Linked DNA regions of Streptomyces liliifuscus. The protein of the gene in region 1 interacts with the protein of each later gene in a pairwise test. Links are inferred from orthologs where the notes say so. Each region holds a gene or a part of one and is shown in the gene's direction. Other genes may lie near its edges. The genes, in order: topA and JEQ17_RS39425.

What was found.
Region 2: the proteins of topA (region 1) and JEQ17_RS39425 interact in binary tests that used the Escherichia coli proteins (3 or more experiments, as listed by UniProt). The link is inferred for Streptomyces liliifuscus from one-to-one orthologs.

The regions. Positions count from the first base shown.
Region 1 is NZ_CP066831.1:5,989,005-6,003,599, forward strand. What follows is about bases 7,748-11,161. They hold topA (type I DNA topoisomerase), read left to right. Parts: upstream 7,748-8,132; coding sequence 8,133-10,961; downstream 10,962-11,161. Other genes in these bases: JEQ17_RS25775 (hypothetical protein), read left to right, coding at 7,748-7,763; tmk (dTMP kinase), read left to right, coding at 11,139-11,161. Also shown: JEQ17_RS25745 (DEAD/DEAH box helicase), read right to left, coding at 1-792; anti-sigma factor antagonist BldG, read left to right, coding at 874-1,215; JEQ17_RS25755 (ATP-binding protein), read left to right, coding at 1,365-1,808; JEQ17_RS25760 (sodium-translocating pyrophosphatase), read left to right, coding at 2,185-4,590; JEQ17_RS25765 (small secreted protein), read left to right, coding at 4,806-5,396; JEQ17_RS25770 (DUF7059 domain-containing protein), read left to right, coding at 5,605-7,125; more of JEQ17_RS25775, read left to right, coding at 7,566-7,747; more of tmk, read left to right, coding at 11,162-14,468. UniProt on the Escherichia coli protein: Releases the supercoiling and torsional tension of DNA, which is introduced during the DNA replication and transcription, by transiently cleaving and rejoining one strand of the DNA duplex.
Region 2 is NZ_CP066831.1:9,116,930-9,130,874, forward strand. The notes cover bases 4,558-7,321. They hold JEQ17_RS39425 (YigZ family protein), read left to right. Parts: upstream 4,558-5,508; coding sequence 5,509-6,135; downstream 6,136-7,321. Other genes in these bases: JEQ17_RS39415 (hypothetical protein), read left to right, coding at 4,558-4,810; JEQ17_RS39420 (SixA phosphatase family protein), read left to right, coding at 4,807-5,400; JEQ17_RS50265 (serine/threonine-protein kinase), read left to right, coding at 6,484-7,321. In the rest of the region: JEQ17_RS39395 (TIGR03767 family metallophosphoesterase), read right to left, coding at 1-470; JEQ17_RS39400 (ABC transporter substrate-binding protein), read left to right, coding at 956-1,981; JEQ17_RS39405 (FecCD family ABC transporter permease), read left to right, coding at 1,978-2,991; JEQ17_RS39410 (ABC transporter ATP-binding protein), read left to right, coding at 2,991-3,920; more of JEQ17_RS39415, read left to right, coding at 4,049-4,557; more of JEQ17_RS50265, read left to right, coding at 7,322-8,490; JEQ17_RS39435 (FHA domain-containing protein), read left to right, coding at 8,721-10,658; JEQ17_RS39440 (GNAT family N-acetyltransferase), read left to right, coding at 10,870-11,835; JEQ17_RS39445 (exonuclease SbcCD subunit D), read left to right, coding at 11,975-13,138; JEQ17_RS39450 (hypothetical protein), read left to right, coding at 13,135-13,281; JEQ17_RS39455 (AAA family ATPase), read left to right, coding at 13,278-13,945.

The DNA.
Region 1 (14,595 bases):
GCCGTAGCGGGCGCACAGGCGGCGCAGCCGGCGCAGCACTTGGGCGACATGGGACCCGAAGACGCCCCGGTAGGTGTGACATTCGTCGATGACGACATAGCGCAGGGCGCGCAGGAAGGAGGACCAGCGGGGGTGTGAGGGAAGTATCCCGCGGTGCAGCATGTCGGGGTTGGTGAGGACGTAGTTGGCGTACTGGCGTACCCATTCGCGCTCTTCGACGGGCGTGTCCCCGTCGTAGACCGCGGAACGTACGGCATTGCCCAGAGGTTGTGAAAGTTCCTTCACCGATCGACGCTGGTCCGCTGCCAGTGCCTTCGTCGGGGCGAGGTACAGAGCGGTCGCGCCACGGCCGTTCGGCGCCTCGGAGCCGTCGAGGAGCGTCGAGAGGACCGGGACGAGATACGCCAGGGACTTTCCGGAGGCCGTGCCCGTGGAGACGACCACCGAGTCGCCGTCGAGGGCGTGCTCGGCGGCGAGTGCCTGGTGGGCCCAGGGGTGTTCGATTCCCGCGGACTGCACGGCGGCGATGACCTCCGCGCGGATCCGGTCGGGCCACACGGCATGACGACCCTCACGTGGGGGCAAGTGCTCCGTATGAGTGATGCGCGAAGCCCGGCTCGGCCCCGAGGCGAGCCGGTCCAGGATCTCGCCCGGCGAGGGGCGGGATGCGGTGTCCGTCGAGGTTCGATCGGATCGGTGATTCTTGGCCATCGGCATCGAGTGTGTCACTGGCGTGACGGACAATGGACCCAAGGCGTCGTGCACGCCTGCCGGTAAGTGATTGAATGCCATCGCGGCTGGCGAACCGTCCCGGGGGCTCTGCCGAGGTGTCCCTTGGGATGACCGCTCGATTAGCAAGGTGCTGGAGGATCCGTGGACCTGTCCCTGTCGACCCGTACCGTCGGCGATCGTACGGTCGTCGAGGTCGGTGGCGAAATCGATGTATATACCGCGCCCAAGCTGCGCGAGCAGTTGGTCGAGCTGGTGAACGACGGCAGTTTTCACCTCGTCGTAGACATGGAGGGCGTGGACTTCCTCGACTCCACCGGGCTCGGCGTTCTGGTCGGCGGCCTGAAGCGGGTGCGTGCCCATGAGGGTTCGCTCCGGCTCGTCTGCAATCAGGAGCGCATTCTGAAGATCTTCCGCATCACCGGCCTCACCAAGGTGTTCCCGATCCACACCTCGGTCGAGGAAGCGGTGGCGGCCACCGACTGACCGGCCGTGGACCGGCCCGTCCCTGACTGGCCGGTCAGCGGCCGACAGCCGGATCCCGGGCCAGGCCCGGGAGGCAGAAGTCAATGGAGGGGGGCCGGGTCTCGGCGACCCGGCCCCCGACCGCACGCCCGTAGTTCCGAGGGGGATGCATGGCCACCGTTGAACTCCGCTTCAGCGCGCTGCCCGAGCACGTCAGGACCGCCCGACTGGTGGCGGCAGCGGTGGCGCGCAGGGCCGGAGTGGACGAGGCCGTTCTCGATGAGGTCAGGCTCGCCGTCGGCGAGGCCTGCACCCGGGCCGTCGGCCTGCACCAGAGTGGCGGAATCTCGGCGCCGGTGCGGGTGTCGCTGATCGAGGAGGAGAAGCAGTTCTCCATCGAGGTCGGCGACGAGGCCCCGCACACGGTTCCCGGCGACAAGACGTCGGGCGCCCATGGTGGAGCCAGTGACGCGGACGTCGAGACCGAGGAGGACGAGATGGGCCTCGCGGTCATCAGCGGCCTCGTGGACGACGTCGAAGTCACCGCCGGTGAGAACGGCGGCCTGATCAGGATGAGCTGGCCCACCACGCCGCCGGCTGCGCTCGTTACCTGATCCACCCCCTGGTACTGCCTCAACATGTGCGAAAGGGCCCTGCTCAGCAGGGCCCTTTCGCATGTCAGGACCGGCTCGACGCCCTGCCCGGACCTGATGCGCGGTCATCTCCGGATCAAGCTCCGCCTTTTCGTGAATGAATTCACTATCCGGATTACGATCAACAATACGATCGTCTTTACGCCACGCCGGGCGCCAATGGATCACGGTCAATGCTTTTGAGGCATTACCACTTTCGGGTTCGGTGATGGTCCGCGGATCATTTGCTGAAGAGCACGTGAAGGCTGATTCCACTTACCGCGCACTGTTTTGATCAGGTTCCGGTACCTACAATCCGTCCACATCTTGAGCTCGGTCCAAGCGTCAAGGAGGACGAATGGCGGGGCTTTCTACCCCTCATCAGTTTGACCAACCCACAACCTTCGCAGCCGCAGTACTGACCGACGACAATCGTCTCATCGTGATGGTCATCGCGGCCGTCGCCCTTGCGGCGCTTGTCGTCGCCGGGGTCCTGGTACGCCAGGTACTCGCGGCGGGCGAGGGCACCGAGAGCATGAAGAAGATCGCGGTGGCGATCCAGGAGGGCGCGAATGCCTACCTGGGCCGGCAGATGCGCACGCTCGGCGTTTTCGCCGTCGTGGTGTTCTTCCTGCTCATGCTGCTGCCCGCGGACGACTGGAATCAGCGCGCCGGACGATCGGTCTTCTTCTTGATCGGCGCGGCGTTCTCGGCGACCACCGGCTATATCGGCATGTGGCTCGCCGTGCGCAGTAATGTCCGCGTGGCCGCCGCGGCCCGGGAAGCGACTCCGGCGGAGGGTGAGCCCGAAAAGGATCTCACCGCCGTCTCGCACAAAGCCATGAAGATCGCTTTCCGCACGGGCGGCGTCGTCGGCATGTTCACCGTGGGGCTCGGACTCCTTGGTGCGTCCTGTGTGGTTCTCGTCTACGCGGCCGACGCGCCCAAGGTCCTGGAGGGCTTCGGTCTCGGCGCCGCGCTGATCGCCATGTTCATGCGTGTCGGCGGTGGCATCTTCACCAAGGCCGCCGACGTCGGCGCCGACCTGGTCGGCAAGGTCGAGCAGGGCATTCCGGAGGACGACCCGCGCAATGCCGCGACCATCGCGGACAACGTGGGCGACAACGTCGGCGACTGCGCCGGCATGGCCGCCGACCTCTTCGAGTCGTACGCCGTCACGCTCGTCGCCGCGCTGATCCTCGGCAAGGCGGCGTTCGGTGACTTCGGGCTCGCCTTCCCGCTGATCGTGCCCGCGATCGGCGTACTCACCGCCATGATCGGCATCTTCGCCGTGGCTCCGCGCCGTGCGGACCGCAGCGGGATGAGCGCCATCAACCGCGGGTTCTTCATCTCCGCGGTGATCTCGCTTGCGCTCGTCGCGGCGGCGGTCTTCGCCTATCTGCCGTCCTCGTACGCCGATTTGGACGGCGTCACGGACGAGGCCATCCTCGGTCATGCCGGCGACCCGCGGTTCCTCGCGCTCGTCGCGGTGGCCATCGGCATCGTCCTGGCCGCGCTGATCCAGCAGCTGACCGGCTACTTCACCGAGACCACCCGGCGTCCTGTCCGGGACATCGGCAAGACCTCGCTGACCGGCCCGGCCACCGTCGTCCTCGCCGGTATCTCGCTCGGTCTCGAATCGGCCGTCTACACCGCCCTGTTGATCGGCCTCGGCGTGTACGGGGCCTTCCTGCTCGGCGGTACGTCCATCATGCTGGCGCTCTTCGCGGTGGCCCTGGCCGGTACCGGTCTGCTCACCACGGTCGGCGTCATCGTCGCCATGGACACCTTCGGTCCGGTCTCCGACAACGCGCAGGGCATCGCCGAGATGTCCGGCGACGTCGAGGGCGCGGGCGCGCAGGTGCTCACCGACCTGGACGCCGTCGGCAACACGACCAAGGCCATCACCAAGGGCATCGCCATCGCCACCGCGGTACTGGCGGCGGCGGCGCTCTTCGGCTCGTACCGCGACGCGATCCTCACGGCCGCGAACGAAGTGGGCGAGAAGGTCTCGGGGCCCGGCGCGCCCATGAACCTGATGATGGACATCTCACAGCCCAACAACCTGGTCGGGCTCATCGCGGGCGCCGCGGTCGTCTTCCTCTTCTCGGGGCTGGCGATCAACGCGGTCTCGCGGTCCGCCGGGGCCGTGGTCTACGAGGTGCGGCGGCAGTTCCGCGAGCACCCCGGGATCATGGACTACACCGAGAAGCCCGAGTACGGGCGCGTCGTCGACATCTGCACCAAGGACGCGCTGCGCGAGCTGGCCACACCGGGTCTGCTCGCCGTACTGACGCCGATCGCGATCGGCTTCACGCTCGGGGTCGGCGCGCTCGGCTCGTTCCTCGCGGGAGCCATCGGCACCGGCACGCTGATGGCGGTGTTCCTCGCCAACTCCGGTGGCGCGTGGGACAACGCGAAGAAACTCGTCGAGGACGGCCACCACGGCGGCAAGGGCAGCGAGGCCCATGCCGCGACGGTGATCGGCGACACGATCGGCGACCCCTTCAAGGACACCGCGGGGCCGGCGATCAACCCTCTCCTGAAGGTGATGAACCTGGTGGCGCTGCTCATCGCGCCCGCGGTCGTCAAATTCAGCTACGGCGAGGACAAGAGCGTGGGCATGCGGGTTCTCATCGCGGTGCTCTCGCTCGCCGTCATCGTGGGCGCGGTGTACGTGTCCAAGCGGCGAGGCATCGCCGTGGGTGACGAGGGCAACTCCGAGCGGGTGGCCAAGTCGGTGGATCCGGCGGTGGTTTCGTAGCCATCGGGTAGCCGGCCGGGGCATCGCCCGGTCGGGTTCCGCTCAACGGACGGGCGGACGGCGCGTATTGACGTGCCGTCCGCCCGCCCGTGTGTGTCCACGCCCTGTTCGTGAGCCTTATCTCGCTTGGTGCAAATGGCTTCAATAACGGATGAAGTGGACCTTCGTCACGCAGGTGTCGCCCACTTGGCGTGTATGTTCCGGGGCCGAGAGCCATGGAAGGGACCAATCCGGTGAACAAGAAGCTCGCGGCCGCACTGTCCGGCGGTGCGGTACTGGTACTGGCGCTGTCGGGATGCAGCAGTGACGACAGCAGCGACAAGCTGAACTCCTGGGCCAAGCAGGTGTGTGACGCGGTGCAGCCGCAGGCGGTGAAGATCGAGGCCGCCAATACCGCGATCCAGAAGCAGACCTCGGACAACAGCACCCCGGCGGACGTCCAGAAGACCGACTCCAAGGCCTTCCAGGACATGTCCGACGCCTACAAGGCGATCGGCGCAGCCGTGGACAAGGCCGGGGCCCCCGACGTCGACGACGGCGAGAAGAAGCAGAAGGACGCCGTCACGGAGCTCAACACGATCTCCTCCTCGTACGCCGACCTCAAGAAGCAGGTCGACGGCCTCGACACCAAGGACCAAGCGAAGTTCGCCGACGGTCTCAAGGGGATCGCCACCCAGCTCGACAAGCTCAGCCAGAGCGGCAACGACGCCCTCAAGAAGCTGGAGGAGGGTGACGTGGGCAAGGCGATGGCCAAGCAGGAGAGCTGCAAGTCCGCCTCGACGTCGCCGTCGGCCAGCAAGGCCTGAGAAGGGCCTGAGCAAGGCCTGAGAGACGGGACCTGCCCCCCTGGGGCATTGATCGTTCGTCAACCGAAAGAGGGCCCGGTACGCGTGCGTGCCGGGCCCTCGGCCTGTCCGCACGGACACCGCCCGCGGACGCCGGCTCCGGTTGTCCGGCCGATCCGTCCGTCCACAGGGCGCGCGCCACGGCGGCGGGAGCGGACACAATGGAGACGTGAGTAACAGCAGCCTGGCACCGTTGCCCTCGTCCGACCGCACCGACGTCACCGCCCGCCTGCGGGAGGCCCTCCTGGGCGCCTCCTTCAGCGCCGACGGGCTGCTCGACCTGCTCGGCGCCCCCGCGTACGCGGCGCTGGCCCGCAGCGAGACCGTGCCCGCGCTCCGGGCCACCCGGGGCGACTCACCGCTGGAGGCGCTCGTCCGCCTCTTCCTGCTGCAGCAGCCGGTGCCCCGCGCGCGCGTGGCGGACGTCCTGCCGGTGGAGGACTGCCTGGAGAGCGGCTGGCTGGCCCAAACCGGCGGGGACGAGCTCGCGGCGACGGTCGACGTACGGCCGTACGGCGGCCCGGGCGGCGAGGACTGGTTCATCGTCTCCGACCTCGGCTGCGCGGTCGGCGGGGCCGGCGGCATCGGCAGCCATGACGAAGGAGTCGTACTCGGGGTGGGCGGTGCGTCCACGACGCTCGCGGGCATCACGGTGCGCAAACCGGTGGGCTCGGCCCTCGATCTCGGCACCGGCTCCGGGATCCAGGCCCTGCACGCCGCGCAGCACGCCACGCGCGTGACCGCGACCGACCTCAACCCCCGCGCGCTGCACATCACCGCGCTCACGCTCGCCCTGTCCGGTGCCCCGGCGGCGGACCTGCGCGAGGGCTCCCTCTTCGGACCGATCGCCGACGACGAGACGTACGACCTGATCGTCTCCAATCCGCCCTTCGTGATCTCTCCCGGCGCCCGGCTCACCTACCGCGACGGCGGGATGGGCGGGGACGATCTGTGCCGCACGCTCGTTCAGGAGGCGGGCGACCGGCTGAACGACGGGGGGTACGCGCAGTTCCTCGCCAACTGGCAGCACGTGGAGGGCGAGGACTGGCAGGACCGGCTGCGGTCCTGGGTGCCGCGCGGCTGTGACGCGTGGATCGTGCAGCGCGAGGTCCAGGACGTCACGCAGTACGCCGAACTGTGGCTGCGGGACGCGGGCGACCACCGCTCCGACCCGATGGAGTACCAGGCGCGGTACGACGCGTGGCTGGACGAGTTCGAGGCGCGGAAGGTGAAGTCCGTCGGCTTCGGCTGGATCAGCCTGCGCAAGTCGGCGGCCGCCGAGCCCTCGGTCGTCGTGGAGGAGTGGCCGCACTCCGTCGAACAGCCGCTCGGCGACACCGTCCGCGCGCACTTCGACCGCGTGGACTATCTGCGGGCGCACGACGACGCGGCCCTGCTCGCCGGGCACTTCATCCTCGCGGGCGAGGTCGTGCAGGAGCAGGTCGGACTGCCCGGCGCCGAGGACCCCGAGCACGTCGTGCTGCGCCAACACCGCGGGATGCGGCGGGCCACCAAGGTGGACACGGTCGGTGCGGGCTTCGCGGGCGTCTGCGACGGCACGCTGAGCGCGGGCCGGATCCTGGACGCCATCGCCCAACTCGTCGGAGAGGACCCGGTCCTGCTGCGGGACCGAACCCCGTCCCAGATCCGGCTGCTGGTCGAGCAGGGGTTCATCGAGCCCGCACGGTGAGCCTTCCCGGGCCGGCGGGGGAGTTTCCCGGTCCGCCTCTCGTACGACGAGGAGTTGGCCCGCATGCGGCCACCGTGCGCGGCGTGCTGATGTACGAGGGGTCCGGGCAGGGCTCGGCGTGTTCGATCCCCATGAAGCCGTGGGACACCCGATCGGGATCCCGCACCGGGACGTGAAACCGGCCAACATCCTTCTGGCACCGGCGCTTCCGTGATCCGTACGCGCTCCTGCCGGTCACAGGCCATGGCTTCGCGCCGAGGCCCGAGCCCTCCGGGCCCGGGCTCACCGGCACACCGTCATCGACGTCCGGGGCGGTGTGACGGATTCCGCATCCGGGCGCTCGGAGCTGTCCGCCCCGCGTTCACCCGGGGTTGGTGTTCCGGCTGCCCGGAGGTGTCAGCGTCCCGGTGCTGGGTACCACAGGCCGGAGGAGACGAACCATGGAGAGCGGACCGGCGATCTTCACGGGATCGGTGTTCGCCCTGTTCGGAGGCGGGCTCCTGCTCTGGACGGCCGTCCGGCTGCGGCAGCGCGCCCCTGTCGCCCACGGGGTGCATCCCATGGCCTCCGCGGCGGTCGCGGCCTTCGCCGGGACGTCCGCGCTGCTCCTCGCCGTGTGGTGTTTCACTCGTACCTGAGCGTCGCTCCCTCCGGCGACACCCCCGGCGTCCCCGCGGCCGAGTCGGCCGTCCTGGCCGGGAACGGTCACCTTCGGTGTCCGGGAATCGACGGCCGGCGGCCGTCGTGGACAAGGCCCGGAGCCCCGCGGAACGCGGACCTCCAGTAACTGAGAGGTCACCCTCCGGATAGGCCGGAAACGGCAGGTCGGCACTCCGGGCGGCAGGAATGGCGGGAGTCGGGTTACCGTTCGAGTGGCCGTTGCGGGCTTTTCCCGTTTGACACGGGGGCGGGATGTACCGTCACACTCCGCAGCGTCAGCATGACCCGACCCCCGGGTTCCAGGCCTGGGGCGAGACCCCCTGCGTCGACCGGAGAGAAGAGCGAAGTTGTCCCCGACCAGCGAGACCGCACACGGCGGCCGCCGACTCGTCATCGTCGAGTCGCCCGCCAAGGCGAAGACGATCAAGGGCTATCTCGGCCCCGGCTACGTCGTCGAAGCGAGCGTCGGGCACATCCGCGACCTCCCCAACGGCGCCGCGGAGGTGCCCGAGCAGTACACCGGCGAGGTGCGCCGCCTCGGTGTGGACGTCGACAACGACTTCCAGCCGATCTACGTGGTCAACGCTGACAAGAGGGCCCAGGTCAAGAAGCTCAAGGACCTGCTCAAGGACTCCGACGAACTCTTCCTCGCCACCGATGAGGACCGCGAGGGCGAGGCCATCGCCTGGCACCTCCAGGAGGTGCTGAAGCCCAAGGTCCCGGTCAAGCGGATGGTCTTCCACGAGATCACCAAGGCCGCGATCCAGGCCGCCGTCGCCAACCCGCGCGAGCTCAACCAGAAGCTGGTCGACGCCCAGGAGACCCGCCGCATCCTCGACCGTCTCTACGGCTACGAGGTCTCGCCGGTCCTCTGGAAGAAGGTCATGCCGCGTCTGTCGGCGGGCCGTGTCCAGTCCGTGGCGACCCGCCTGGTCGTCGAGCGGGAGCGCGAGCGCATCGCCTTCCGCTCCGCCGAGTACTGGGACCTGACCGGCACGTTCGGCACCGGCCGCGCCGGTGACGCGAGCGACCCGGCCTCCCTGGTCGCCCGTCTGACCGCGGTCGACGGCAAGCGCGTCGCCCAGGGCCGCGACTTCGACTCGCTCGGCCAGATCAAGGGCGCGAACACGCTCCACCTCGACGAGGCCAACGCCCGCGCGCTGGCCGCCGCCCTGGAGAACACGAACTTCTCCGTACGGTCCGTCGAGTCGAAGCCGTACCGCCGTTCGCCGTACGCGCCGTTCCGTACGACGACGCTCCAGCAGGAGGCCAGCCGCAAGCTCGGCTTCGGCGCGAAGGCCACGATGCAGGTGGCGCAGAAGCTGTACGAGAACGGCTTCATCACCTACATGCGTACGGACTCCACGACCCTCTCGGACACCGCGATCACCGCGGCCCGGGCCCAGGTCACGCAGCTCTACGGCGCGAGCTATCTGCCGGACAAGCCGCGTACGTACGCCGGGAAGGTCAAGAACGCGCAGGAGGCGCACGAGGCGATCCGCCCCTCGGGTGATCGTTTCCGCACGCCGGCCGAGACGGGTCTGACCGGTGACCAGTTCAAGCTGTACGAGCTGATCTGGAAGCGGACCGTCGCCTCCCAGATGAAGGACGCGGTCGGAAACTCCGTCACCGTGAAGATCGCGGGCACGGCCTCCGACGGCCGTGACGCCGAGTTCAGCGCGTCCGGCAAGACCATCACCTTCCACGGCTTCCTCAAGGCCTACGTCGAGGGCGCGGACGACCCGAACGCCGAGCTGGACGACCGCGAGCGCCGCCTTCCGCAGGTCAACGAGGGCGACCCGCTGTCCGCCGAGGAGATCTCGGTCGACGGCCACGCGACCAAGCCCCCGGCCCGCTACACCGAGGCCAGCCTGGTCAAGGAGCTCGAAGAGCGCGAGATCGGCCGCCCGTCGACGTACGCGTCGATCATCGGCACGATCCTCGACCGCGGCTATGTGTTCAAGAAGGGCACGGCACTCGTCCCGTCCTTCCTGTCCTTCGCCGTGGTCAACCTCCTGGAGAAGCACTTCGGGCGGCTCGTCGACTACGACTTCACCGCCAAGATGGAGGACGACCTCGACCGCATCGCGCGGGGCGAGGCCCAGGCCATTCCGTGGCTCAGGCGCTTCTACTTCGGCGAGGGCGACGCGACCGGCGCCGCGGAGGCCGGCAACGGCGACGGGGACCACCTCGGCGGTCTCAAGGAGCTCGTCACCGACCTCGGTGCCATCGACGCCCGCGAGGTCTCGTCGTTCCGCGTGGACGGCAGCGACATCATGCTGCGCGTCGGCCGCTACGGCCCCTACGTCGAGCGCGGCGAGAAGGACTCCGAGAACCACCAGCGCGCCGACGTGCCCGAGGACCTGGCGCCCGACGAGCTGACCGTCGAGCTCGCGGAGGAGCTGCTCGCCAAGCCGAGCGGTGACTTCGAGCTCGGCGCCGACCCCCAGTCGGGCCACCAGATCATCGCCAGGGACGGCCGCTACGGCCCGTACGTCACCGAGGTGCTCCCCGAGGGCACCCCGAAGACCGGCAAGAACGCCGTGAAGCCGCGTACGGCCTCGCTGTTCAAGTCGATGTCCCTCGACACGGTGACGCTGGCCGACGCCCTCAAGCTGATGTCGCTGCCGCGCGTCGTCGGCAAGGACGCCGAGGGCGTGGAGATCACCGCACAGAACGGGCGCTACGGGCCGTACCTGAAGAAGGGCACCGACTCGCGCTCCCTCCAGGCCGAGGACCAGCTCTTCACGATCACCCTCGACGAGGCCCTGGCGATCTACGCACAGCCCAAGCAGCGCGGGCGCGCCGCCGCCAAGCCGCCGCTGAAGGAGCTCGGCGCGGACCCGGTCAGCGGGCAGCCCGTCGTCGTCAAGGACGGCCGCTTCGGTCCGTACGTCACCGACGGCGAGACCAACGCCACCCTGCGGTCCGGCGACAGCGTCGAGGAGATCACTCCGGAGCGCGGCTTCGAGCTGCTCGCGGAGAAGCGCGCGAAGTCGCCCGCCAAGAAGACGGCGAAGAAGGCGGCCGCCAAGAAGGCCCCGGCCAAGAAGGCGCCGGCGAAGAAAACCGCCGCCAAGAAGACCGCGGCCACGAAAACGGCAGCAAAGAAGACCACTGCCAAGAAGACGACCGCAAAGAAGGCGACGGCTTCCCGGGCGACGGCCGAGGACTGAGGCCGCCGAGGGCTGAGACCGTCGGGACCGCGGCTCTCGGGTCCCGTCTCCGACGGTGGGACCGAGTTCTTCACCTTTGGTTCGTGAAACGAACGCCCCCGCACCACTTGGTGTCGGGGGCGTTCACATGTTCGGGGGCCTATTCGGGGAGTCAGTCCCTCCCGATAGGCTGGCAGGATGACGCGAGCCGAGCAGCCAACGGCCCACAACCCGGCCCCCGACGACGCCCTGGTCGCAGATTCACGGGAGCGCGCCGTCCGGGCGCTGCTGCGTGTGCCGCAACTGAGGCGCCTGTGGAGCGCCCAGCTGGTGGGCGGCATCGGCGACGCCCTCGCGCTGCTCGTGCTGGTGCTGCTCGCCCTCCAGGCGGCGGTCTCCGACGGCTCCTTCGGAGGCGGCTACCGCGGAGTGGCCCTCGCCGTGTCGGCGGTCTTCGGGGCACGGATTCTCGCCACCCTGCTCTTCGGGGCGGTCCTGCTAGGCCCGCTCACGTCCCTCACCTCCCAGGAGGGGCCGCTCGACCGCCGCTGGACCATGGTCGGCGCGGACGGTGTGCGGGCGGCGCTGCTGATCATCGCCCCCCTGTGGATCGACTGGACGCCGGAGAACGCGCTGGCCGTGCTCCTGGTGACGGCCTTCGTGATCGGGGTCGCCGAGCGCTTCTGGATGGTGTGCCGCGAGAGCGCGGCGCCCGCGCTGCTGCCCGCGCCGCCGCTGGAGGGCGCGACGGTACGCCCGCTGCCGGACCACATGGACGCGCTGCGGCGCCTTTCACTGCGTACGGGATTCGTGGCGGTGCCGCTCGCGGCGGCCACGCTCCTCGTCGCCGCGCTCGTCAACAACCTGCTGGGCGCCGGCATCGCGTGGTTCGAGCTGCACCAGGCGGCGCTCGCCTCGTACGTCTCGGCGGGCCTGTTCGCCGCCTCCCTCTCGGTGCTCACCTTCCTCGAACTGCCCAATACGCGCACCCCCCGCGCGCGGTCGCCGCTCGAAGGGCTGCGCCGTCCCAAGACGGGCACCGGCATCGACAAGGGCCGTACCGGGGCCATCCCGCTCCTGGTGCTCGCCTGCGCGGCCGTCGCCGGGGCGATCGCGGCGGCCGTCGCCGTCTCCGTGCTGCACGCCAAGGACCTCGGCGGCGGGCCGGTGACGTACGGACTGCTGGTGCTCGCGCTCACCGGCGGTGTCGTGATCGGCATCCGTACGGCCGCAAAGCTGCTGCCGTCCCTGTCCCGGCGCCGGCTGCTCGCGCTGGCGATCGCCTTCACGGGGATCGCGCTGCTCGCCGCGGGCCTCGTCCCGGACGTCACCACGGTCATCCTGATCGTCGGCCTGGCCGGCGTCGGCGCGGGCGTCGCCGCCAACACCGGCCACGCCCTGCTGGACCAGGAGGCCGAGGAGTACCGGCGCACGCGTACGACGGAACACCTGCACGCGGTCGTACGGGTCTTCGTCGCCCTGGGCGCGCTCGTGGCCCCCCTGGTGGCCGCCGCCATCGGCCCGCACCGCGTGGAGAACGGCAAGTTCGTGTTCGCGCACGGCGGCGCGGCCTTCACGCTGATGCTGGTCGGCGCGCTGCTGCTGCCGGTGGCCGCGCTGGTGCTGGCCAAGGCCGACGACCGCTCCGGAGTGCCGCTGCGGCACGACCTGCTGGACGCGCTGCGCGGCGGGGACGACCCCGTGCAGGCGGCTGCCGTGAAGGGCTTCTTCATCGCCCTGGAGGGCGGCGACGGGGCCGGGAAGTCGACCCAGGCCGAGGCGCTCGCGGAGTGGATCCGCGCCAAGGGGCACGAGGTCGTGGTGACGCGCGAGCCGGGCGCCACACCCGTCGGGAAGCGGCTGCGGTCGATCCTGCTCGATGTGTCGTCGGCCGGTCTCTCGCACCGCGCGGAGGCACTGCTGTACGCCGCTGACCGCGCGGAGCACGTGGACACCGTCGTGCGGCCCGCCCTGGAGCGGGGCGCGGTGGTCGTCTCCGACCGCTACATCGACTCCTCCGTGGCGTACCAGGGGGCCGGGCGTGACCTGTCCCCGACCGAGATCGCCCGGATCAACCGGTGGGCGACCGACGGCCTTGTGCCTCATCTGACCGTGCTGCTCGACGTTCCGCCGGAGACCGCCCGTGAGCGGTTCACGGAGGCGCCGGACCGGCTGGAGTCGGAGCCCGCCGAGTTCCACGCGCGCGTGCGGTCCGGTTTCCTGACGCTCGCCGCCGCCGACCCGGGGCGCTATCTGGTCGTCGACGCCGGGCAGGAGCCCGAAGCCGTCACGACCGTGATCCGGCATCGGCTCGATGTGGTGCTCCCGCTCTCCGAGGCCGAGATCAAGGCCAAGGAGGAGGCCCGCAAGGCCGCCGAGGAGGAGGCACGTCGGCGCGCCGAGGAAGAGGCCGCCCGCAAGGCCGAGGAGGAGCGGCTGGAGCGCGAGCGCCAGGAGCAGCTCGCCCGGCTGCGCGCGGAGGAAGAGGAGCGCAAGCAGCGCGAGCTGGAGGAGGCCCAGCGGCGCGAGGCCGAGCGGCAGGCCGAGGAGGCCAGGCAGCGCGCCGAGGCGGCACGCGTGCGTGCCGAGCAGGAACAGGCGCGGCAGCTCGCGGAGGAGCAGGCCCTCGCGGCCGAGGAGGCGCGCAGGCGCAAGCAGGCCGAGGAGGAGGCGCGGCTCCGGGCCGAGGCCGAGGAGCGGCGCCTGGAGAAGCAGCGGAAGGCCGAGGAGGCGTTGCTCCGGGCCGAGCAGGCTCGGCGGGCGGCGGAGGCGCAGAGGGAGGCGGAGGCTTCCAGCGCGGCTGCCGCGGCTGCTGCCGCTGCGGCGGCTTCGGATTCGGCTTCGAGTGCGGCTACTGGTGTTGCGGATTCCGGGGCTTCTGGGGCTGCCGGTGGTTCCGGCGCTTCCGGTTCCGGGGGTTCCGGAGGGGCTGGTTCAGGTGGTTCGGCGGCGGGTCGTGACCACGAGAGCACGGTGCCGACGCCCGTCGTGACACCCACGAACGCGTCCGGAGGGCCGGCCGACGAGACGGCGGTGCTTCCTCCGGTGCCGCCTCGCGGGGCCGGGCCGGACGATACCCGGCCCGACGACGCCGAGACGACCGTGCTGCCGCAGCCTCCGGCGCCGCAGGGAGCGGCCGACGAGACGGCTGTGCTGCCGCCGGTGAGGCCCGGTTCCGCCGTGGACGAGACGGCTGTGCTGCCGCCGGTCGGGCGTGGTCCCGCCGCGGATGAGACGGCTGTCCTTCCTCCCGTACGGGAGGACCGTGGTGGCGGCGAGCAGGGGAGCGGCCCGGCGGATCGGGTGCCCCCGGGGTACTTCCGTGACGAGCGGCCCGGGAGCGACGGCACCGACGCCCGTACGCGCGAGTTGCCTCAGGTCGACGAGGACGGCACGCCTCGGCGACGGCCCCGTTCGGACTGGGCGGAGGAGACTCCGCTGGACGACCTCCCGACGCTGGCGGACGAACTGCTGGGTCCCCGTGACGAGGACGAGCCGGACGAGGGGCGGGGGCGCCGCCGTCGCTGACGGCGGTTGAGGGCCCCTGGCCGGGTGGGGCGGGCGTCGGCGGTGATGCTCGGCGATGCGCGGTTAGGCGACGTGTGCGGCGGGCACCGGTGGCGGGCGCGATGGTGAGCGCGGGGGTCGTGTGGAC
Region 2 (13,945 bases), 3.1 Mb from region 1 along the record:
ACGTCGGTGAGGTGCAGGTCGGTGAACTGCACGAAGCACGCGAGCGGTGTGCGCCGGTCCTGGCGGCCGACGGCGGCAGTCGCGAGATCTCCGCGTACGACCACGGGCCAGCCTGGGCCCGGGACGAGCCGTCGGTAGGTGTCGGCGTGCGCGTGGCCGCCGAGGCGGGCCGTCGTCTCCAGGGTGGTCGTTGCGTACGGGGCCGCGCGTCGCGGCGTCGGCCGTCGGGCGGCGGGGGCAGGCCGCGGGGCCGCGCTCTCCGACGCGGGCCGCACGGAGGGGGCCGGGCGCTGCCGTGGGAAGACGGCCGCCGCTCCTCCGGTCGCTCCCGCCGCGACGGCACCGGACGCGAGCAGAAAGCGACGACGGTTGATCGAGGATGCGGGCGGGGACGGGGACGGGGGCTGGGAAGCGGGTGTGGACGAGGGCGGGGGAGTGGATGCGGTCCCCGCCATTTCGGTCCCGGTCATGGGGCGGCCCTCCGGTGCCTCCGAGAGACTCAGCTAGCGGAACCACTCATTCAGGCCGCGGGGGCAGGGCTGTGGGCAGGGGTGTGGCGTGGCCGTGAACACCGCCGGAACAGGTGGAGCGGCTACTGGGGCCCGCCCTGCCGGTCTGTCCGCCGGTCTGCCGGTGATCCGTCCGCCGATCCGTCCATTGGTCTGTCCGCCGGTCCGTCCGTCGATCCGCGAGACCCGCCGTGATAGCTTGCCGAGGCCAGTCGAACCCATGTACGTGGGTCAGGGAATCCGGTGGGAATCCGGAGCTGACGCGCAGCGGTGAGGGTGACGGGCGTGGCATCGGCCACTGGACCGGAATGACGGTCCGGGAAGGCGCCTCGTCCGGGTGACCCCGAGTCCGAAGACCTGCTGGCGGCCTCCGCGGTCACGCGCCGACGGGGGAGCACCGTACGACCGGGCTCCGCGTTCGAGCCCTCGACGCCTGAGGAACTTCCGTGCCCGTCGCACGTCTTGCCCGTCCCGCTGCCCTCGTCCTGTCCGGGGCTCTCCTGCTGACCGGCTGCGGTTCGGGGGACTCGTCGTCCGACACGGACACCGGGGCCGCCGTCACCCTCGACAACTGCGGCGAGACCGTACGCGTCGAGTCTCCGCCCGAGCGGGCCGTGTCCCTCAACCAGGGCACCACCGAGATCATGCTGTCGCTCGGCCTCGCCGACCGCATGGCCGGCACCGCCACCTGGACCGACCCGGTGATGAAGGGCCTGGAGAAGGCGAACGCGAAGGTGGAGCGGATAGCCGACAACAACCCCTCCTTCGAACGGGTCCTGGACGCCGACCCCGACTTCGTCGCAGCCTCGTTCGTCTCGACGCTCGGCAAGGGAGGCGTGGCCACCCGGGACCAGTTCGAGAAGCTCGGCGTGCCCGCCTATGTCTCGCCCTCCGACTGCGTCGGCAAGGACAACGACTCGGGTGGCGACGGCGCGCGGACGAAGGCCCTCGGTATCGACGCCATCCACGGCGAAGTGCGCGACCTGGCCGAGGTGTTCGGCGTCGAGAAGCGGGGCGAGCAGCTCGTCGCCGACCTCAAGGAGCGGACGAGGAAGGCCACTTCGGGGATGGACGCCTCCGACGTCACTCTCCTGTACTGGTTCGCCAACTCCGACTCGCCCTACATGGCGGGCTGTTGCGGCGCGCCCGGCGTCATCACCCGGGCCCTCGGCGCGAAGAACGTCTTCGACGACACGCACGAGGAGTGGCCCCAGATCAACTGGGAGACCGTCGCCGACCGTGACCCCGACGTGCTCGTCATCGGCGACCTGACCCGCAAGTCGCAGACCGCCGAGTCCGCGAAGAAGAAGATCGAGTTCCTGGAGTCCGACCCGGTCACCAAGAACATGACCGCAGTCAAGAAGAAGCGGTACGTCCTGCTCAGTGGGCAGGCGATGAACCCGACCATCCGCACGGTCGAGGGCGTCGAGCAAGTCGCCTCCGCCCTGCGGGAGTTCGGGCTCGCCGGGTGACACGGCCGCGCCTGGGACTGCTCATCGCCGCGGGCGTCGGCCTGCTCCTCGTGTCCGTCGCCGTCGCGATCACCATCGGTCCCGCGGACATCCGGGTCGGTGACGTCTGGTCCGTGGTCGCGTCCCATCTCGGCTGGGGCAGCTCGGAGTTGACCCCGATCCGGGAGGGGATCGTCTGGGAGCTGCGCCTGCCGCGCACGCTCCTGGCGGCCGTGTGCGGGGCCGGACTCGCCGTGTGCGGCGCGGTGATGCAGTCCCTGCTGCGCAACCCGCTCGCCGACCCGTTCGTCCTCGGCGTGTCCTCGGGCGCCTCGACGGGCGCCGTGATCGTGGTCGTCCTCGGCGTCGGCGGGGGCCTGGTCTCGGTCTCCGCGGGCGCGTTCCTCGGCGCGGTACTGTCGTTCGGGCTCGTGCTGCTGCTCAGCCACACACTGGGCGGCGCGACGGACCGTGTGGTGCTGAGCGGGGTCGCCGCGATGCAGCTCTTCTCGGCGCTCACCTCCTTCGTCGTGATGACCGCAGCCGACGCCGAGACCACCCGCGGGGTGCTGTTCTGGCTCCTCGGTTCGCTGAGCGGGGTCGGCTGGACCGACGTCTGGGTGTGCTTCGCGGTGCTCGCGGTGACGCTGCTGGTGTGCCTCGGGTGCGCGCGGACGCTCGACGCGTTCGCCTTCGGCCAGGACGCCGCCGCGACCCTCGGGGTATCGGTGGCCCGTACGCGACTGGTGCTGCTGTGCGCCACGGCGTTGCTGACCGCCGCGCTCGTCAGTTCGGCGGGTGCGATCGGCTTCGTCGGTCTCGTACTGCCGCATGCGGCAAGGGCGTTGGTGGGGTCCGGGCACGCCCGGCTGCTGCCGGTCACGGCCCTCGCCGGAGCGGTGTTCCTGGTGTGGGTGGACACCCTGGCCCGTACCGTCCTCGATCCCCAGGAGGTACCGGTCGGCGTGGTGACCTCACTGATCGGCGTACCGGTGTTCGTGCTGGTGCTGTACCGGACGCGGAGGGCGTGATGACGACGGAGGACATCAAGAACACCGAGCGCACGCGGGCGGCACCGGGAACCGAGTCCGCGCGGGCGGCACAAGGAACCGCGCACACGCAGGCCGCACACGGGGTCGGCCCCGCGCAGGCCGCACAAAGGGCCGGGCACGCGCAGGCGGCACCCGGAGAAGGGCTCCGTGCCCACCGCGTCACGCGCACCGCCGACGGTCGTGTCATCCTCGACGGCGTCAGCATCACCCCGGCCCCCGGCACCACCGTCGGACTGCTGGGCCCCAACGGCTCCGGCAAGTCCACCCTGCTGCGCCTGCTGGCCGGCGTCCTCGCCCCCGCCTCCGGTGTCGTCACCCTCGACGGCAGCCCCCTCGCCGAACTGGGCCGCCGCGACATCGCCCGCCGTGTCGCCGTGGTCGAGCAACAGGCGGACACCCAGGTCGAGTTGAGCGTCCTGGACGTCGTACGGCTCGGCCGTACACCCCATCGCCGCGCCTGGACCCCCGCGTCCGAGGCGGACGAGCGGGCCGTACGTGACGCGCTGGACCGCACCGGCCTGACCGGACTCGCCCGCCAGTCCTGGCACACCCTCTCCGGCGGCGAGCGACAGCGCGTGCAGATCGCCCGAGCCCTCGCCCAGGAACCCCGCGAACTGCTCCTCGACGAACCGACCAACCACCTGGACATCCAGCACCAGCTCGACCTGCTGAACCTCGTCACCTCGCTCCCGGTCACCAGCGTCGTCGCCCTGCACGACCTCAACCTCGCGGCGATGTACTGCGACCAGCTCGTCGTCCTGCGCGAGGGACACGTCGTGGCCTGCGGCGGTCCGGGCGACATCCTGACGGAAGCGCTCATCGCCGAGGTGTACGGGGTCCGGGCCGCCGTCACACGGGAGGGCCCCGACGACCGGCCGCACGTGCGCTTCCTGGGCACCGTGAGCTGACCGGCGCACCGGCGGAGCGACCGGCGCGCCGGCGAATCGCGCTGGTCGCACCAGTGATTCGCGAACACGTGTCCGGAAATGGCGTCCGCCTCCCTGCGCCGGACCCCGTACGCGCCTACGCTCACCCCGTGCTGCGTATCACCGACGCCCGAACCGGCGAGCCCACGGACGCCACCCCCGCCCGCCGGGGCCTGACCCGCGTCGAGGCCCATGTGCCGCGCCCGGACACCACAGGCCTGCGCGTGCTTCTGGTCGCCGATGTCCTCGTACGCGCCCTGGAGATCAGCGGGACGCCCGTCTGGACCGTACTGACCGGCACAGAGGGGCGTACGGAACTCCGGGCCCGTGCCGCGGCGCTCGGCATCCGGCCGTTCGAGGACGAACGGGACAGCGGATCAGGCCTCGGCGAGGCCCAGGTACTGCACGTGTGCGCTCCGGAGGCCGGGTCGGCGGGCGGTGCGGGTGACGACAGTGAGACGGCGAACGGTCTGCGGGTCGAGGTCGCCCCGGCCGACGCCGAGAGCGGAGTGGCGGACGACGTCGAGCGCGCCTCGGCCCTGCGCCTCGCCCTGCTCGCGTGCCCCCGCCACGAACCCCTCCGGCTCGACGAGGCAGCCCTCACGGGCGCCGAGGACACCCTGCGGCGCTGGCGAGGCGCCGTCGCCACCTGGGCGACCCGGCCGTCCGGTCCCATCCCCGACCCCGTACGCCAACAACTGCGCGCCGCCTGGGAGGACGACCTGGACGTGCCCGCCGTACTCGCCGTGCTGCGCAAGGTGGAGACGTCGGGGACCGTCCCGGACGGCGCCCGCTTCGAGACGTACGCCTACGCGGACCGGCTCCTCGGGCTCGAACTCACCCGTGACATCGGCCGCGGGACCCCCTCGTGATCGCGCGCGCCGGAACGGGCCCGCTGCGCAGGCTGGTCGTCCTGCGGCACGCCAAGTCGGCCTGGCCGGACGGAGTCCCCGACCACGAGCGGCCACTCGCCCCGCGCGGGCGCCGCGACGCCCCGGCCGCCGGACGCGCGCTGGCCGACATCGACTGCCTGCCCGACCTGGCGCTCTGCTCCACCGCCGTACGAGCCCGGCAGACCTGGGAGCTGACCGCCGGACAGTGGGGCACACCGCCTCCCGTACGTCACGATCCGCGGCTGTACGGGGCCGACGTTCCCGAACTGCTCGAAGCGGTGCGCGAAGTGTCCACGCACACCAAGACGTTGCTGCTGGTCGGGCACAACCCCGGTCTGGAGGAGCTGGTGCTCACCCTGGCCGGCGACAGCCTCGACGACGCGCTGGACGACGTACGGACGAAGTTCCCCACGTCGGCGATCGCGGTCCTCGCCTGGCACGGCGACGACTGGGACTCCCTCGGCCCCGGCGCGGCACTGCTCACCGACATGATCGTGCCGCGGGGCCGGAAGCCGGGCCAGAAGCCGGGCCGGCAGGCGGGACGGACGCCGGGACCGAAGGGGAGCTGATCCCGGCTTGCCAGGAGAGCCGCCCGCGAGGAGAGCTGTTCGCGGGGAGACTTCGGTCGCGGCGGACCGGGCGGCCGCACGCGCGCGTGCAGCGCATACGCTGGCCCGATGCAGGACGAGTACCGCACGGTGGCCCGCGCAGGCGTGCACGAGACCGAGGTCAACCGCTCACGCTTCCTCTGCGCACTGGCGCCGGCGGCCACCGAACAGGAGGCCCAGGCCTTCCTCGCCGCCGTCCGCAAGGAGCACGCCGACGCGACGCACAACTGCTTCGCCTACGTCATCGGCGCCGACGCCTCCGTCCAGAAGGCGAGCGACGACGGGGAACCGGGCGGCACGGCGGGCGTCCCGATGCTCCAGATGCTGCTGCGGCGCGACATGCGGTACGTCGTCGCGGTCGTCACCCGCTACTACGGAGGCGTCAAACTCGGCGCGGGCGGGCTCATCCGGGCCTACGGCGGTGCGGTGGGCGAGGCCCTGGACACCCTCGGCACGATCACACGTAAACGCTTTCGTCTGGCGACCGTGACGGTCGACCACCAGCGGGCGGGCAAGGTGGAGAACGACCTGCGGTCGACCGGCCGCGAGGTGCGCGATGTGCGCTACGGGGAGGCCGTCACCATCGAGATCGGGCTGCCGGACGCCGATGTCGACGCCTTCCGGGGCTGGCTGGCCGACGTGACGGCCGGGACCGCCGGTTTCGAACTGGGCGGAGAGGCGTACGGGGACGCTTAGGGGCCCGGCGTATGGCTGCCGCCCTTCGGCCCGCCCGTCCCCCGGTCCGAACCTGCCAGGAGCGAACTTGCCGGGGGCCTCTAAAATAAGTCGACGGCATGACCACCGCGACGTCACAACTTCCCTACAGCAAGCGGTAATTCGAGCGTTTGCCCAGGTCCGCACTTCACGAACATCAGGCGTTTGATCATAATGTGCAGGGGCTGTGTCCTTCTCGGTCGGCGGCGTGGTCCGGCGAAATGTCCGGCCGTGGCCGGACCGTAGGACCCCGCCCCGACAGATCACGGATCGGACGGGGGCGTCGCCACTCCTCGGCCGTTCGCCAAGGACTAAGGAGTATCGGCCCTCATGCCACCACAGAACACGGCGTCGCCCGACGCGGGTGCCGAACGGCTGGTCGCCGGTCGCTACCGCTTGCTGTCCGTTCTCGGCGAGGGCGGTATGGGCACCGTGTGGCGCGCCCGCGACGAGGTGCTGCACCGCGAGGTCGCCGTCAAGGAGGTACGCGCTCCCGTCGGACAGGCAGTGGCGCAGGTCGAGCGGATGTACACCCGCTTGGAGCGGGAGGCCTGGGCGGCGGCGCGCATCAGCGCTCGCGGTGTGGTGACCGTCCATGACGTCGCCACCGACGACGGCCGGCCCTGGATCGTCATGGAGCTCGTCCGCGGCCGGTCGCTGGCCGACCTGATCGGCTCCCAGGGTGCCCTTCCGCCGCGCGAGGCCGCCCGAATAGGTACCGAGGTACTGGCCGCGCTTCGCGCGGCGCATGGCGCCGGAGTGCTGCACCGCGACGTGAAACCCGCCAACGTCCTGCTCGCGGACGACGGCAGGGTGGTGCTCACCGACTTCGGCATCGCCACCGTGGAGGGGGACTCCGCACTGACGATGACCGGTGAGCTCGTCGGCTCTCCCGAGTATCTGGCGCCGGAGCGGGCACTGGGCCGGAACCCCGGTCCCGCGTCGGACCTGTGGTCCCTCGGAGCGCTGCTCTACACGGCAGTCCAGGGCCGTTCGCCCTTCCGTCGGACCAGCCCGCTGAGCACTCTGCGTGCCATCGTCGACGACGAGTTGCCCCCGCCGCACCGGGCCGGACCCCTCGTGGCCGTCATCGAAGGCCTGATGCGCAAGGACCCCGACGAGCGGATGTCGGCCGTGGAGGCCGAGCGGGAGCTGCGCCTAGCCGGTGCCGACGGCACCTCGGGCGCCGACACGGCCACGGCGTCCGCCCCGCTGCCCACGGCGACCACCGAAGAGCTGCCCACTGCCGAGTCCTCGCTCGGGGAGACCGCACCTACACCCGCGGACGCGGCTACGACCGGTGTCACGGCCACGGCCGGGGTGCCGTCCGTCTCGGCGTCCTCGCCTGTCACGGAAAACGCCACGGGCACCACGGGCGCCACGGACCCCAGGCTCATGGCGACGACAGCCGACGTTCCCACGGCAGAGGAACCCGCAGCCAAGGAACCCGCGGCTTCCGGGGCGACGGCGAACACGGCCGACGGGGCCGCCGCACCGGAAGCGGGTACGACTCCCGCAGCCGACACACCCACGCCCCCGGCCGTCATACCCCCGGCCGACACACCCACCGCCACGGCCGCCATACCCCCGCCCGCGGCAGACCCCCGTACCCCCTACGCCCAGGCACAGCCCTCGCCTCCCGGTGCCGTGCCTGCGGCCACCGCCGAGACGGCCACTCCGGCTCCCCGCGCGTCCGCCGACGCTGCTGCCTCCCCGTCCACCGCGGACAGCGCCACCGCCCCCGGCGACCTCACTGCCCCCACCGCTCCCACCGTCCTCGCCGACCCCGCGTCTCCCGCGAGGCGGAGACGCCGCATCGGGTACGCGACCGCCGCGGGAGCGGTCGTGCTCGCGCTGCTCGTGGGCGGCCTGATCCACGGGCTCGGCGGCGACGGCGAGGACAGCAAGGGGAACGGCTCACCCACGGGGCAGTCGCAGGCCCCTTCCTCCGGGGCGCCGAGCAGCGGGTCGGACGACAGCGCCGAGCAGCCCGTCACGGTCACCGCGACCGGGGGCGCGACCACGTACGCCGGGGACTGCCCTCCCGCGGACTCGCAGGCTCCCTGGTTCACCGCGACCTTCACGGTGGCCGAGCTGCCCTTCCAGTTCTCGTACCGGTGGGTCTCGACGAACGGGTCCGTGATCGACCGGCAGTGGCGGACGCTGTCGTTCCCTGACGGCGGCCCCCGCAGCCACAAGGAGACGGTGCGGCTGTCGACGTACGCGAAGTCCGGAACCCTCCGCAGCGAGATGGCCGTGGAGATCCGTTCACCGTTCGAAGCGGTGTCCAACTCGGTGCCGTTCTCGGTGACTTGCTCCTCGACGAACGGCGGTTAGTCAACCGGGCGTCAAGGCCGATGCCGAGCAGCCGAGTCATCGCGGGGCATCGGCCATACTTCAACAAGCACGAGTCGGACCGCTGCCGGGCCGACTCGGACATCACCGGTCAAGTGAGCTCCACTGGACCGGAGTTCGGTGGGAGTGAGGTACGGCTCCCACTCTCGTAGCGGATCAACCGCAGGGTGCGGTTCCTCTGTCCGCACCCGTGACGCTCGCAAGGAGTTTCTGTGTCGTCGGTCATCGTGGGACGCACGGGTCCCTTCGCCGGTCAGAGCGTGGTTCTGGGTAGCGCTCCGCTGCGATTCGGACGCAAGAGCGACAACGACGTGGTCATCGTCAGTGTCAGCGCCTCCCGTCTGCACACCGAGATCGTGGCGGAGGACGGCGAGTTCGTCCTCTACGACCGCAGCAAGAACGGCACCTTCGTAAACGACCGGCCCGTCATCCGTCATGTGCTCGCGCCGGGCGACTCCATACGCATCGGCGACGAGACCTTCCTGTTCGAGACGCAGGAGGCCGTGGAGACGGTCATGGACCTCTCCCAGCTCGACCTGCCCCGCGCCAACGCCTCGGCGAACCCGGGCGAGTTGCGGGTCACGGTGACCGGAGGAGGCCCGGTCGGTCTCGCCTTCGCCCTGCTGCTGGAGGACGCCCTGCCGGGGAAGGTGTCCATCACCGTCTACGACGGCCGGTGGGTCAGGAACGGCTCCACCGTGGTCTGGAAGGACGAGACCCACGGCAACGTCCGCCGTCAGCAGGTCGTCACCGCCCAGAGCCGTCAGTACCTCGCGCTCACCGAGGAGATGCAGTCGGCGCTGTTCGACGCGGGCGGCTTCTCCGAGATGTGGCCCCTGGGACCGGATTCCGTGGAGGGCCGCCCGCCCCGCAACATCCGGATCGCCTACATCGAGGACCAGTTGCTGGAACTGGCCAACGCCAAGTCCGCGATCCGCCTGGTGCCGAAGCGATTCGATCCGTCCGAGCAGCAGCACCGGCTCTCCCAGGAACACGTCCTGGTGATCGCCGAGGGCGGCGGGTCGCGCACCCGGGAGCACTTCGCGGACCGCTTCGGCGCGGCCGACTCCTCGATCTACTCCCTCGACGGGGAGCACCTTCAGGACCTGGTGCTGGGACTTCGGGTCAAGTCGCAGCTCTCGGACCCCATGAGCGTCCTGCTGACCGTGGCGCAGAACCGGTTCCTGCTCAACTCGCTGCGTGGCGAGGGGTTCCTCAACATGAGGCTGACCCGCGAGGAGGCCGGCAACGTGATCGGCATCGACCCGGTCCGGCAGGTCTTCGAGGAGTGTGTGGCGGCCCGGCCCTGCCTGATGACCCGCCAGGAGGACAACGAGTTCGTCTGCCCGACCCATGGGACCCTCTTCCTGCCCGCCCTGCTGCGCGGTTCGCCGCTGTGGAAGCGGATCCAGGAGGGCCTGAAGATGTTCGGCGTCCCGGAGGACGATCTCAGCGCCATCACCTCGTTCCGGCTGGACATGGTGCAGCGCCCCCGGTTCACGGCCCAGCTCAACCGCCCCACCGCCAAGAGCCCTGGAACGTACGGCTTCCTGCTGGGCGATGCGGCCAACGCCATCCACTTCTGGCCCGGGCGCGGTCTCAACAGCGGCCTCGCCTCGGCTGTCTCACTCGCCCGCTCCCTCAGCCGGGTCTGGCAGGGCCGCCCGCTGCGCGACGCCGACTTCATCCGGCACGAGGCGGCGATGTCGATGCTCCAGTACCGGCACAAGAGCCGGGCCTGGAACGCGATGGTCACCACCGACGAACGAGGTGTGACCCGCGCGATCAAGGACATCATCGCCGACAGCATGGAAGGTGAACGGGCCGTCGCCAAGCCCGACGCCGAAGGGTCCGATCTGGACCTCCTGCTGGACAGGATGCGGGCGATCCGCGAGCGCCTCGCCCCTCGCCTCCCCGGAATGCCCAGCGACGAGGAACTGCACAGCCACCTGTCCACCCTCGCTCCCTCGACCCTGCGATCCCTGCAGGAGAGCGGTGCCTGGGACACGCTGATCGTCGGCGGCGAGGAGGCCGACATCGACATCTTCTACCAGTCGGACGCCCCGGTCTTCGTCGGACGCCCCATCGATCCGCGCACCGTCGGCCAGACGGCGGGACCGCGGCAGTCGGGGGCGCTCGACCCGGCGTGACGCGGGCCCTCCGCCCTTGGGGCCGAAGGTTCACCTCCTGTCCCGGCAGGAGAAGGAGCGTCAGTAGAAGGCCGGCAGAAGTCAGTAGCAAGGGCGGCGGCAGGGGGCCCGGCACATCCGGGCCCCCTGCCGCGGTCTGCCGTGTGCTCTTGAAATCCGCCGCGCGGAAACTGAGGTGTGTGCGGCTCCGGTGACGCCTATCGTGCCGTCCATGAATGCGACGCCGGCCTGGCGGCCACTGGTGCTGGACGACGCCCCGGCCCTGGCCGAGCTGTTCGCCGCGGTGGAGGCGGCCGACGGCACCGACGAGCACTACGACGCCGAGGACCTCGCCGAGGAACTGGGCAACCCACACGTGGAACTGGCCCGCGATTCCGTGGGCGTGTGGTCCGAAGGCGAGCTCATCGGCTACGCCAAGGCGATGGGGCTGCCCGACGCGACCGACGTGCACCGGGTGTACGTCGAGGGGGCGGTGCGACCCGACGCGCGCGGCCGAGGCATCGGCACCGACCTGGTGAACTGGCTGGTGACCCGGGCGACGCGGCAGCATCGCGAGCGGTTCCCTGACCTGCCGGGCGAGGCGCACATCCAACTCCACGCACCGAACACCACCAAGGGCGACCTGTACAAGCAAGCCGGGTTCGAGGCGCGGCGCTGGTTCTTCGACATGAGTCGGCCGCTGGACGACGACCCGATCCCGGCGACGATCCCGGCGGGCGGACTGCGCGTGGTGTCCTTCACCGAGGCGTACGACGACGCGACCCGGCTGGCACACAACGAGGCGTTCCTCGACCACTGGGGACACACCCCGAGCACCCCGGACCGGTGGCGTCACCAGAGCACCGGCGCCCGGTCGTTCCGGCCCGACGCGTCCTTTCTGGCACTGGACGGGAACGAGGTCGCCGGCTACCTCCTCAGCCACGAGTACGACGCCGAGACCGCGATGACCGGCGTCCGCGAGTGCTGGATCGACAGGCTCGGCACCCGGCCGGCCTGGCGCGGCACCGGCGTGGCCACCGCGCTGCTCACCACCTGCCTGCGGGCCGCTCAGGAGCAGGGCTGTCGCCGGGCCGGCCTCAATGTGGACAGCGCCAACGCCACCGGCGCCCTGGGCCTGTACGAGCGGTGCGGTTTCCGCACCCGGCACACCTGGATCGGGTACGTACGGCCGCTGTAGCGGTGGGTCGGTTCGAGGTCTGTGATGGATCAGGTACTGACAGGCGTTAGCGTGGTCGGTGCTGAGAGCGAGGACCGTGCTGGTCCGATGCTGAGTCCAGGGGCGAAGTAGGGGGAAACATGCAGGTCGGAGCAGTGTCTTGAGAATTCTGCACACTTCCGACTGGCATCTGGGCCGGGCGTTCCACCGGGTGAACATGCTCGGGGCCCAGGCCGGGTTCATCGGCCACCTCGTCACGACCGTGCGCGAGCGCGACGTGGACGCGGTGGTCGTGTCGGGGGACGTGTACGACCGGGCGGTGCCCCCGCTGGCCGCGGTCGAGCTCTTCGACGAAGCCCTGCACCGGCTGGCCGACCTCGGCGTGCCCACGGTGATGATCTCCGGAAACCACGACTCGGCACGCCGCCTCGGCGTCGGCGCCGGACTCATCGACCGCGCGGGCATCCATCTGCGGACCGACGCCTCGGGGTGCGGCACACCGGTGGTCCTGAAGGACGAGTTCGGCGAGGTGGCCTTCTACGGACTCCCGTATCTGGAACCGGCGCTGGTCAAGGACGAGTTCGGCGTGGAGAAGGCGGGCCACGAGGCCGTGCTCGCCGCAGCCATGGACCGGGTCCGCGACGACCTCGCCACCCGAGAGCCGGGCACCCGTTCCGTCGTCCTCGCCCATGCCTTCGTCACCGGCGGCGAGGCCAGCGACAGCGAGCGGGACATCACGATCGGCGGGGTCGCCTCCGTCCCGGCCGGGATCTTCGACGGCGTCGACTACGCCGCGCTCGGACATCTGCACGGCAGCCAGACCATCACCGAGCGCGTGCGCTACTCGGGATCGCCGCTGCCGTACTCCTTCTCGGAGACCGACCACCGCAAGACCATGTGGCTGGTCGACCTGGGAGCCGACGGCTCGGTCGCGGCCGAGCGCCTGGACTGCCCGGTGCCGCGCGCCCTCGCCCGTATCCGGGGATACCTGGAGGACCTGCTCGCCGACCCGGACCTCGCCCGGCACGAGGAGGCGTGGGTCGAGGCGACTCTCACCGACCCGGTGCGCCCGGCCGACCCCATGGCGCGGCTCAGCGAGCGCTTCCCACACACGCTCAGCCTCGTCTTCGAGCCCGAGCGGACGCCGGACGACCCCGACGTCTCGTACGCCCGGCGGCTGGCCGGCCGCAGTGACCAGGAGATCGCGGAGGACTTCGTGGCCCATGTGCGCGGCGCCGGACCCGACGCGCGCGAACAGGCCGTGCTCCAGGACGTGTTCGACGCCGTCCGCGCCGACGACACGGTCCGTGAGGTCGCCCGGTGAAGCCACCGTACGAGCCGGCCGACGGATCGGGAGCCACGCGGCGCCCGGTGAAGGCGCAGCGTGAGCCGGTCGGCGAGGCGGGCCCCACGGGGAACCTGGTGAACACGTACGACCCGCACATCGAGGAGGCGGGGGCCCGATGAGGCTGCACCGGCTGCACATCACCGCCTTCGGGCCGTTCGGCGGCGCCCAGGAGGTCGACTTCGACGACCTGTCGGCCACCGGGCTCTTCCTGCTGCACGGTCCGACGGGCGCGGGCAAGACATCCGTCCTCGACGCCGTCTGCTTCGCGCTCTACGGATCCGTACCGGGCGCCCGCCAGGGCGGCTCCCTGCGCAGCGACCACGCCCTGGCCGCCACCCGCACCGAGGTGACCCTCGAACTCACCGTGGCCGGACGCCGGTTGGAGCTCACCCGGCAGCCGCCCTGGGAGCGCCCCAAGAAGCGCGGCGCGGGTACGACGACCGAGAAGGCACAGAGCTGGCTGCGCGAGTACGACGCGTCGGCGGGCTCCTGGAAGGACCTCAGCCGCTCCCACCAGGAGATCGGCGAGGAGATCACCCAGCTGCTCGGCATGAGCCGCGAGCAGTTCTGCCAGGTCGTGCTGCTGCCCCAGGGCGACTTCGCGCGATTCCTGCGGGCCGACGCCGAAGCCCGCGGCAAGCTGCTCGGCCGGCTCTTCGACACCCGCCGCTTCGCCGCCGTCGAACAGCGTCTGGCCGAACTCCGACGCGCCGCCGAGACCCAAGTACGAGCGGGGGACGCGGAGTTGCTGGCCGACGGCCACCGCATGCAGCAGGCGGCCGG